Regions from separate parts of the Cytobacillus firmus genome, predicted to be linked through region 1. Evidence: riboswitches for the same ligand, from Rfam matches in the RefSeq annotation. Region 1 holds a riboswitch; the other holds the start of a gene.

Region 1 (5,675 bases):
GGTGCAGATTCAACACCATTCCTGGTGCCGTTAAGAGAAGAGCTCAATTCGGTAAAAGATGCTCTGAAAGCCATGAAACAAAATAGGACTGAAAATAATTTACAGGCATCCATACCGGATGATGTTGATTTTGAAATAGAAGAAAAAAAGGATGGCAAACTCAAAATCCGTTTTAATAATGAATCAGAAATAATCGATAATGCACCAACACTTCATGCGATCGAAGCAATCCTTCTTACGGCAAAAGACTTTGATTTCGACACGGTCAAATTAGAAAATGCAGATGTTGATAAAATAGGCAAGTTTGATCTTACTGAGGAATTAAAGGTACCTGTAGCAGCTAATAAACGAGATTTGCCAAATTAGAAAGGCGGCCCTATGTGGCCGTCTTTTCCATTTTAGGATAAAGTTCCTCCATATCTGCATAAAAACGTTGCTGCTGGAAGAATACTAATCACTGTGCTTTTATGAGCTTTATTATTAATTGTTCTAAAAGAGTACAAGCTGTCATAGGGTGAAAGAGAGTGCAGATAGAAAGCGCTCGAGCGGATATTTCAGCTGACATCATAGGAGGAAAAGAATGAAGGATTACATAAGGCGTTTCTTTATCGCAGGAATAATGGCTCTTTGTGTGAGTTTGCTATTTCTGGGAGGGAAGCATTCTAAAGCTGCTGAGCCAAAAATTTCTGAGTTGACAGAGCATTGGGTATGGCCGGCAGAAGGTGTAATTACGGACACGTATGGTACAAGAAGTGGTCAGCATAAGGGCATTGATATTGCCGGAGATTCCGGTTCTCCGGTTTATGCCGCTGACGCTGGAATTGTGTCCAGGTCGTATTACTCTCAAACATACGGAAATGTAATATTTATTAAACATAGCAACCAAACCGAAACAGTATACGCCCATCTGAATAAACGATTATCTGCTGAAGGCGACAAAGTTTCGCTCGGACAGAAAATCGGATTGATGGGAAGCACGGGTGACTCTTCAGGAGTCCATCTTCATTTTGAAATACATGCGCAGGCATGGACAGCTGATAAAATAAATGCAGTGGATCCCTCTGTGGCATATGGCATGGGAGAAGTTGGACAAGCTGTAAATGCAGCGGCAAGAACTGAAAACGCACGTGAAGTATCAGCCCGGCCGTCTAATTATAATTCTGGACAAATAACAAATGATTCCGGGGAAACCTACCATATAGTTAAAACTGGGGAAACATTATGGACCATCGCTGCACACTATAATCTGCTGCCCGGTGATATTGCCGGTTTAAATAATATTAATCCTGATCACATTCTTACAGGTCAAAAACTGATGATAAAACCCGGCAAATTTAGTGAATACACTGTTAAGCAAGGCGATACATTAACTTCTATAGCGAAAATGCATGATACAACAGCAGAAGCTATTAAAGAGTTAAACAATTCAAATTCAGATGTTATCAAAATTGGACAAATTCTAATCATTCACAAAAAATAGAATAGAAATGATTGCACCGCTTTACTCCCTTAAAGTATAATGGGTAAAAAACTGGGGGAGTTAGAGAAATGCTTACAGACTATCATAACCATCTTGAAAATGGCACGTTAAGCCTGGATTATTTAAAAAAATTTACAGATGCTGCTGCCCAAAAAGGGATTGAATCTTTTGGGATTTCGGAACATGCATATCATTTCTATCAGACAGCAGACATTCTGCAAAATCCATGGGTAAACGAAAGACGATTTTATGATATGAAAGACTATGTGAATGTTTTTCAAGAAGCGTGGAGTAATAACATAGATGTGAAAATGTCAATAGAAATGGACTATACGCCGGGCAAGCATTATGAAATGGCGAAGTTTATTAACAGCTACTCATTTGATTATGTAATTGGATCCATACATTGGGTTGGAGATTTCGGCATAGATCTTGCTGAATTTAGAAAAGAATGGGATAAAAGGGATCTTTATGAGATATATAGGAAGTATTTTGATCAAGTGGTCACACTGGCCCAATCCAATTTATTTGATATTGTAGGCCATTTAGACCTCGTGAAAATCTTTAAATATGTTCCTAAGGACGAAGAGTTTTTGCTGGAGCAGTATGATCGTGCAGCCAATGCACTGGCAGAATCCAAGACATGTGTAGAGATCAGCACAGCCGGTCTGCGAAAGCCAGTCGGTGAACTATACCCGGACAAACGGCTCCTGCAGAAATGCTATGAGAAAAATATCCCGATTGTACTTTCATCTGATGCGCACTTTCCTGAACATGTAGGTGCCGATTTTGATAAGGCTATTGCTCTTGCAAAAGAAGTGGGATATGAGTCCATCATGACTTTTTCCAAAGGAGAAAGAAAGGAATATCCTCTTGGATAATGCAAAAGGGATGGCAGAGCCTCCCTTTTATGTATTATCCAGAAAAATTTTAATAGGTATGGACATGGATATATATGTTTCAAATCCATACAGATAAACAAATCCCTTCACAGAATAACTTTTTTTCAGTATAATTAATCTGTATAAATAAATACGGTCTATCTTCGGGGCAGGGTGAAATTCCCGACCGGCGGTGATGGGTTAATCTTAACTCTAAGCCCGCGAGCCTGAGAGAAGCGTTTGGTCGAAAAACGCTTTGCATTTAATTGGGCAGGATTTGGTGCGATTCCAAAGCCGACAGTACAGTCTGGATGGGAGAAGATGGAGGTTCTGCAGACGTTCAAAAAATGCAGGTTTTGAACGTTATTAAGCATGCCTTAGCAACTCTCCCTCAAGTTATTTTTGCTTGAGGGTTATTTATTGCGAAGATATTTGCTTAGCCGAACCTTTCTTCTATAGGAGAGATAGTCCTAAAAAGGAGAGAGGAACTTGAAAAAACTTAATATCAAATCAATGGTTGCCATCGGAATGCTAAGCAGCATCTCTTATGTATTAATGCTGCTCAATTTTCCAATTCCGCCGTTTCCGCAATTTTTGATGATTGACTTCAGCGATATTCCTGCATTAATCGCGGCGTTAATCTTTGGCCCGGCGGCAGGAATATTAGTGGAGCTTATTAAAAATATTCTTGATTACTTCATGACTGGGAGTGCAACAGGGGTACCTGTCGGACATATTGCAAACTTTGCGGCAGGCATTTTGTTCGTCTTGCCTACTTATTATGTATACAGCAAGCTGAAGACCAAAAAAGGCATGACGTTTGGGCTCGTAATCGGCACCATGGTTATGGCTGTTATTATGAGTGTGCTTAATTACGTTGTCATTCTGCCGGCATATACATTCTTCCTGAATTTCCCGGCAATGTCAGCGCCTGAAATGAGAACAATGATTGTGACAGGAATATTGCCATTCAATATCCTAAAAGGAATTATTATTTCAATTGTTTTCATGCTCATTTTTACACGCATGAGAACCTGGGTAGAAAAGCAGGCTGTATTAAAAAGTGCAGCATAATGAATATATAAATCTAAAGCAGCGGCAAATGTTCCGCTGCTTTTTCAATTTGTAAGCCAAAAAACTCCCTTTCTAGTTGAAAGGGAGCAGTAGCTTAACAAAGATTAGAGTATGGCTGAGGGATTATTCGTATTTAAGCGGGTCGCCATCAAAAGCGTCATCAGCAACTTTGATTGAATCGGTTGGGCAGCCTTCGAATGCATCCATCATATCGTCCATCAATACATCTGGAATCTCAACGATACCCTGGTTATCATCAAGGGTAACAAATGCGATGCCTTCATCATCGTAATCATAAATGTCCGGTGCAGCTGCGCCGCAAGCTCCACATGCAATACATGTTTCTTTGTCAACAATTGTATACTTTGCCATGAAAAAAACCTCCCAAGAATTAAACAATTAATCTCCCATCAAGATGATGGTAACACATTCCTCACATCCTATTGTAAAACTGTATGTTCAACTTTTCAATAGAAAATGTATTGAGAATGCTTATCACATAAGGGTTTAGGCATAATTTACCCTGTTAGAAATAATTAAAACGGCCTGCCGAATTCTTTCATGATAAAATAGAAGTAAGAAAAAGAAGGTAATGAAAAAATAAAAAATCTTATGCCGTAAGGTGAACATAATGCAAAGAGCTTATTTGAAATCTGTAATAATGTACTGTGTTAACGAGTTGCAGGGACAAAGAACTATATATTCCATTTTACATTTGCTTAATGGAAAAAAGTCTTCCCAGACCATCCAAGATGCTCATCTATTTCAACTAACCCCGTTTTTTCGTACATTTGGAAATTTAAGCAGGGGAGTTCTGGACCATCTTGCAGAGGAAATCCTAAGCAGCAGCTGGATGACTGCCATTGATGAAAAGCATTACATTTTAACTGAAGAAGGGAAGAAAGAGCTCGAAAGATCTCTTTTAGAATGTCCAATACCTTCATCATTAAACGGATGGCTGTATCATAGTACAGGTGAATTGTTTTGGGAGAGGATTACACTTTTAATTCAGGTAATATCCCACTTAAATAATAACAATGTAAAGTACCTTCCTATCCAAAGAAAAAGAGATATTCATGAATGGCTGAAAGACTTTCTTGGGAAATCTGGATTTTCCCGCGGTGAAGTTGGGGTTATGCTGTACAAGGAACTTGGTCAGTGCCTTGAAGGTCTGAATAATATTAATCCTGCTGTGCTGACATTGAGGCTGACAGGCTATAACCGTATTGGCCTCACAGCTGTTCAGGCTTCTGAACAGCTTGGAATCAGCCAGGATTATTACCACCATCAGTTCCTTGGGGCTATTCATCATATACTGGCAAGCGGAAGAGATAATTCTGCCGAATATCCGCTTATCAATAAGATCGTTAGCGATGCAGGAAATGAAGTTCAGCTAACATTGTCTGCCCAAAAGACTTACACAATGTTAAAACAGGGACTGGAATTGGATGATATAGCTAAAATGAGAAGATTGAAAAAAAGTACAATTGAGGATCATATTGTGGAAGTAGCATTAAACGACAGCTGCTTTAATATCACACGTTATGTCTCCGAGGAAAAACAGAAGCTGATCCTTCATGCAGCCAATCGTGCTGATTCAATGCAATTAAAGCAAATACGTCAAATAGTGCCTGAATCCGATTATTTTGAAATCAGATTAGTAATGGCAAAGCTTGGAGAGGGACAATGAGATTGGACGAACTATTGGAAAGAAAATTTGGATATTCTGCCTTCAGACCTGGACAAAAGGAAATCATTGAATCCGTGCTCGCAGGCAGGAATACTGTTGCCATGCTGCCTACAGGTACAGGTAAATCCCTTTGTTATCAGCTGCCGGGATATATGATTGAAGGCCAGGTAATTATTATTTCTCCTTTGCTGTCCCTGATGCAGGATCAGGCAGAACAGCTCATGATGAATGGAGAAAAAAAGGTGATAGCATTCAATTCTTTTCTATCCCGTTCTGAAAAAAAGCAGGCATTAACTAATCTGGATCAGTATAAGTTTATCTTTATTTCACCCGAAATGCTTTATTTTGAATCAGTACAATCTCAGTTGAAAAAATTGCGCATCGCTTTATTTGTTGTTGATGAAGCACATTGTATCTCCCAATGGGGATATGATTTCAGGCCAGATTATTTAAAGCTTGGCGAAGTGAGACAAAAGGTAGGGAACCCGGTTACACTTGCTTTAACTGCCACAGCTACGCATGAGGTTAAATCAGATATAAAAAAGTCACT
Region 2 (5,675 bases), 230 kb from region 1:
ACGAGCAATCTGGCCACGGGCTAATAAATGCAGTTAATGCGCTAAAATAATCCAATTAATCAGGCTGGCGGAAACTTTCCGTCAGCTTATTTTTATAAGTGAAATTTGCAAAATAAAAAGAGCTCCTGCTAATAAAATCCTCTTAAAATTCATTTTTATTGGACCTGATTAATAGAATATAGAGAGAATAAAAATAGCAGGGGAGACTTACTGATGAATATCCAGCACTATTACCTGAAAACAGCTGACATCTCTTTGAATGCAAGCCTAACTGCACTTATGCCGCCATTTTTCTTCCTATTGATATTCTTTAACAAATTTCCAGGGAATTTCATTATTATCTTGTTCCCTTTTATTATTTATAGCTTTTTGTGTCATCAAATATATCTTCTGAATAAACAAAGGGCAGCCGAGGCAGCGGCAAGTAACTTTTATTCTATTGGACAAGCCCCTCTGCCTTTTTTGCAGCAGTCAAGAGTGCTGATCGCTTTTCTGCCGGCCCCTTCTCTCAGAATGGTTATTTTTGATCCCGAAGGAAGGGTGATAGGTGAAATAAGAGATATGAAAATGCGGAAGCTTCGCTGGTTCCTGCCTTATTTTATCGACCGATTCTTTCCAAAAAGGCTGGGAATTTATGACTATACTGATAATCTTGAGGCATCAATCATCATCCGTAGAAAGGGAATCGAAGTCTTGTCTTCAGATGGTCACTGCAGGGAAATTATCGAATTAAAAAAGGAAGGAAGCACACTGCTGTTTCAGAATGGAGATATGCAGTATGCCGTTCCTAAAACCTTTTTGCATACAGATCTGCAGGTACTAGATGATCAATCGAATAGAATTGCCCGTGTTCGCAAAGGGTGGATGCCATTTGAGTGGAGTAAGCGCTTTAAGGATCCAAACACACCTGTCCTTTCTTTTAATATTAGTCTGGATGCAAAAGAAAAGCGTAGAATTTATGCCATTTTTGCGGCTCTGTTTCTTTATCGCAATCATTAAAACCATGTGCACATTTATAGATTCTGGATTCCCCATATAGTATGATAAATTCAGTTTAAGTATAGGGAATTCAGTATAGAGGTGTTGGAATGAAAAAGTTTTTACTGGCAGCTGCTGTTATTGTCCTTTTGCTGTTCATTGTTGACAAGACCATTCTTAAGGAAAAGGGAGTAGTAGAGCAAGCTGGACAAATGCAAAAATACGATAAAATTGAAGATCCTGAGGATTTGCCTATTGGTCTGGAGAAAGGCAGCCTTGCTCCAGATTTTGAACTGACAGATATGGAAGGGAATCCGGTGAAACTCAGTGACTACAGGGGCAAAGCTGTGCTTCTGAATTTTTGGGCAAGCTGGTGTCCTCCATGCCGCGCGGAAATGCCGCATATGGAGAAGCTTTATAAAAAGTACAAAGATAAAAAATTCGATATTCTTGCCGTAAATCTCACAAACACTGAAAAGAATAACGGAGACGCTGAGAAGTTCGTGAAAGAGCTGGGTCTGACTTTTAAAATCCCTATGGATGTAAAAGGCACTGTTGGTGCGGATTATAATATTATGGCCTATCCTACAAGCTATTTTATTGACTCTGATGGAGTTATTAGAGAAAAAGTTTTGGGAGCCTTAAATGAAGAATATATGGAGAAGGAAATCAAAAAGCTTCCATAAACAAACCGGAGAGCCATATTAGCTCTCCGGTTTTATATCTGCAATCATATCCTGGTGAAGTCGATTAACGATTACCCTTTTTCTGTATAGCATAATGCCGGCTTCTGCAATATCATTAACGGCAGAGCGATTTATGAATGCCCCAAAAAGCAATCCGGCAATAGGGATCATTTGGAAAAGTTTTTTCCACCCTATTTGGTCCCTGTACGAAAACACAACCTCTCTCCAGCCTTGAAGCTCAGAAACGACTTCCCTTTTTGGTCCTTCTTCTTTAGCACCAAACATGGTAAGCTGCTGCAGAATAGCTTTTTTTCCAACAATATCACTGGAGACAAATTGAAGGATTTTGACGATGAACATTCTTTCATTTTTATCTGCAGGATCGAAGCCATAGCAAATCGCAATATCCTGCAGTGTTTTTAATTGAATGCCGAGGAGAAGAGGGATATCAATGGTCAGGGTGAAAATCCCTCCGACTCCAGTTCCCGCACCCTGCAATGCAGCGGTTCTTTTTCTGTTTGAGGTTAGCTTTTCCGCGGCTGCATCCATCTTTACTATGGGCAGGGCTTCTACATCCTGCAAGGTATGGATATTCTGTCCAGGATAATAATTCTTTAACGCTGCTGCCGAACTTAAATATCTTCCTCCTGATTGAATATACGTGCCAAGTTCATCAAGAATCACTCCAACCTTTTTTTGTATGAACTCCGGTGTGAATCTATCAATAAGTTTGAAAGGAAGCCTCCCGAGCTTCTCCCAAAACCACAAATCACCTTGGTCTTTTTCCCATTCTTCGCATTTCTTTAATTCATTTATCAGCTGTTCTTTCGGTTCAATCATTAGTATCGCCCTTTCATTCCTTCTTCTATATTTTAACTATACGGCTGGTTAAAGCAAAAGTTTCACTTCTTTCACAACCAATTCTCTTTGTATATTCCGGCTATTCATGGTAAGATTCTTATAATAGAATAGGATTTCCTTCGGGGCAGGGTGAAATTCCCAACCGGCGGTGATGAGGGTACGCCCTCTTAGTCCGTGACCCGGTTTTATTTAGCAGAGATAGGTGCTTAATAATAGCGGTGGATTTGGTGAAATTCCAAAGCCGACAGTGAAAGTCTGGATGGGAGAAGGAATGAGTATAGTAACGCGTTCAAAATTTCTTTTTTTTAAACGCTTATTTCGTCATGTGTTTTTGCCCCGTTTCACCTAGCTGGTGTACGGGGTTTTGCCGTTTCATACTTAATTTGGAGAAATTGTAAGGAAAGGAGGATTTTCATAATTTGAACCACCAGGAATATATGAAGTTAGCCATCAGTCTGGCAGCGGTAGCCAAAGGACAAACAAGTCCTAACCCGCAGGTGGGTGCGGTTGTTGTTAAAAATGGTGAAATTCTGGGGATGGGTGCTCACCTGAAGGCGGGAACTCCCCATGCAGAAGTCCATGCGATTGCTGCGGCTGGCGATGAGGTTAAAGGGGCTGATATTTATGTCACTCTTGAACCGTGCAGCCATTTTGGCAGGACTCCACCATGCGCAGACTTAATTATTAATTCAGGGATTAATAGGGTTTTTATTGCTTCTGACGATCCAAATCCTCTGGTTTCAGGCAAAGGAATCGAAAGGATGCAGGATGCCGGTATTGACGTGGTGACCGGTCTGTTGAAAAAGGAAGCAGATGCCCTAAACGAACCATTTTTCCATTTTATAAAAACAAAGACACCATACGTAACCATTAAAGCAGCTTCATCGTTTGATGGGAAAACAGCTGCAAAAACCGGTGACAGCAAATGGATTACCTCTCCAGAATCCAGGCAGGATGTACACCGTCTACGGCATGAACATGACGCAATACTTACAGGTGTAAATACAATCATTCACGATAATCCCCTTTTAACCGCCAGGCTGCCCCAAGGCGGAAAAAATCCCATTCGAATTGTTTTAGATACAAACCTCAGAATTCCGGCTGACGCAAATGTCATCCGAGATCAGTCTGTTAAGACCATCATCTTTACCGGCTGCGAAATAGATTCGACAAAAGCAGAGGAAATAAGGAAGTATAATGCAGAAGTTTTTTCTTTTCCTGCTAATGAGGTGCCGATTAAAGAAGTATTAAAAAACTTAGGTGAAAGAAACATCATGACTTTATTTGTTGAAGGCGGGTCTGAGATCCATGCTTCATTTATTAAAGAAGGTTTCTTTCAGCAGATGATCCTCTATATGGCTCCTAAAATTATTGGAGGCAATAAGGCGATTCCATTTATTGGCGGGGATGGTGCCGACTATGTACAAGACTCCCCTGTACTGGAATTCACAGAAATCAAAAGGATTGGCGGAGACCTTAGAATTACCGCAAAACCGCTGAGGGAGGCCAGGCAATAATGTTTACAGGAATTATTGAGGAGCTTGGAACAGTAAAAAAAGTAGTTCAGCAAGGCAAGGCAATGAAACTGACGATACAGGCCTCCGAAGTATTATCAGATGTTCAATTGGGGGACAGCATTTCGGTTAATGGCGTGTGTCTTACGGTTACGGATTTTGCAAAAAATGAATTTTCAGCAGATGTCATGCCCGAAACATTCAAAAGCACTTCGCTTTCTGCCATTAAAGAACGAACAAAAGTCAATTTGGAGAGGGCGATGTCGGCAAATGGCCGTTTTGGCGGGCACTTTGTGACAGGGCATGTGGATGGTACAGGTCAAATCATCAAAAAGGCAGCGAGTGAGAATGCTATTTATATACAAATATCTGTGCCGCCTGCCTTAAGCCATTTGCTTATCATGAAAGGCTCTATTGCAGTAGATGGGATTTCCCTTACTGTATTCGGCAATGAAGACAATACCGTTACCGTCTCGATCATTCCACATACAGCGAGTGAAACGGTACTGGGCTTCAAAACTGTTGGAGACATTGTTAATCTCGAATTCGATATGCTTGCCAAGTATCTATATTCCTTCATGAACAGGCGGCAGGAGACCAAACCGCCTAAAGAAGGAATATCAGAAGGATTCCTTAAGGAAAACGGCTTCTTATAATTAGCAAAAGGAGGGGCAATAAACCATGTTTAGTGAAATACATGAGGCATTGGAAGATTTAAAAGCGGGGAAAGTCATCATTGTCTGTGATGATGAAGACAGGGAAAATGAAGGAGATTTCCTGGCAATCGCGGAATATGCTAAACCGGACACCATCAACTTTATGGCCAAAGAAGGCAGAGGCCTGATCTGTACACCTATCACTGAGGAGCTGGCTGAAAAGCTGGAACTGAATCCGATGGTAGAGGTGAACACTGACAGCCATGGAACAGCTTTCACAGTCAGTATTGACCATGTGAAAACCACTACAGGCATCAGTGCCTTTGAGCGTGCTTTCACGATAAAGGAAATGCTCGAGAGTGATGCTAAGCCTTCAGACTTTTCCCGTCCGGGACATGTTTTTCCGCTCGTTGCGAAAAAAGGAGGAGTCCTTAGAAGGGCAGGACATACAGAAGCTGCGGTAGATCTTGCTCGCCTTGCCGGTGCTGCACCAGCCGGGGTTATCTGTGAAATCATGAAAGATGATGGAACAATGGCGCGTGTGGATGACCTTGAAATAGTAGCGGAAAAGTTCAACTTGAAAATGATTACGATTCAGCAATTGATAGAGTATCGCTTAAAACATGACTCCATTGTAAAAAGGGAAGTGGAGATTCAGCTTCCAACAGAATTTGGAGATTTTAAAGCAGTAGGCTATACAAACACTGTCGATGGAAAAGACCATGTTGCTCTTGTAAAAGGAGAAATTGATGAAAATGAACCCGTATTGCTTCGTGTTCATTCAGAGTGCCTGACCGGAGATGTATTCGGGTCTAACCGCTGTGACTGCGGACCGCAGCTTGAAGCAGCACTGGCACAGATTGAGGCAGAAGGCCGGGGAATTCTTTTATACATGAGACAGGAAGGACGCGGCATCGGCCTGATTAATAAATTGAAAGCCTATAAGCTGCAGGAAGAGGGATATGATACCGTTGAGGCAA

What was found. Region 1 has a riboswitch for FMN ahead of NAF01_RS17775 (ECF transporter S component). Riboswitches for the same ligand answer to the same signal wherever they lie in the genome.
Region 2: linked by a shared signal. The riboswitch ahead of ribD (bifunctional diaminohydroxyphosphoribosylaminopyrimidine deaminase/5-amino-6-(5-phosphoribosylamino)uracil reductase RibD) and the one ahead of NAF01_RS17775 (ECF transporter S component) in region 1 are both predicted to bind FMN.

Annotation. Positions count from the first base shown of each region.
Region 1 is NZ_CP098323.1:3,509,048-3,514,722, reverse strand. It holds gene NAF01_RS17790 (GerMN domain-containing protein) at 1-366, shown strand, start outside; gene NAF01_RS17785 (peptidoglycan DD-metalloendopeptidase family protein) at 581-1,480, shown strand; gene NAF01_RS17780 (histidinol-phosphatase) at 1,549-2,361, shown strand; FMN riboswitch at 2,518-2,688, shown strand; gene NAF01_RS17775 (ECF transporter S component) at 2,851-3,435, shown strand; gene NAF01_RS17770 (ferredoxin) at 3,559-3,807, opposite strand; gene NAF01_RS17765 (YpbB family protein) at 4,067-5,125, shown strand; gene NAF01_RS17760 (RecQ family ATP-dependent DNA helicase) at 5,122-5,675, shown strand, end outside.
Region 2 is NZ_CP098323.1:3,282,860-3,288,534, reverse strand. It holds gene NAF01_RS16580 (S8 family serine peptidase) at 1-50, shown strand, start outside; gene NAF01_RS16575 (hypothetical protein) at 214-999, shown strand; gene NAF01_RS16570 (TlpA disulfide reductase family protein) at 1,089-1,664, shown strand; gene NAF01_RS16565 (EcsC family protein) at 1,683-2,504, opposite strand; FMN riboswitch at 2,637-2,800, shown strand; gene ribD (bifunctional diaminohydroxyphosphoribosylaminopyrimidine deaminase/5-amino-6-(5-phosphoribosylamino)uracil reductase RibD) at 2,945-4,042, shown strand; gene ribE (riboflavin synthase) at 4,042-4,695, shown strand; gene NAF01_RS16550 (bifunctional 3,4-dihydroxy-2-butanone-4-phosphate synthase/GTP cyclohydrolase II) at 4,721-5,675, shown strand, end outside.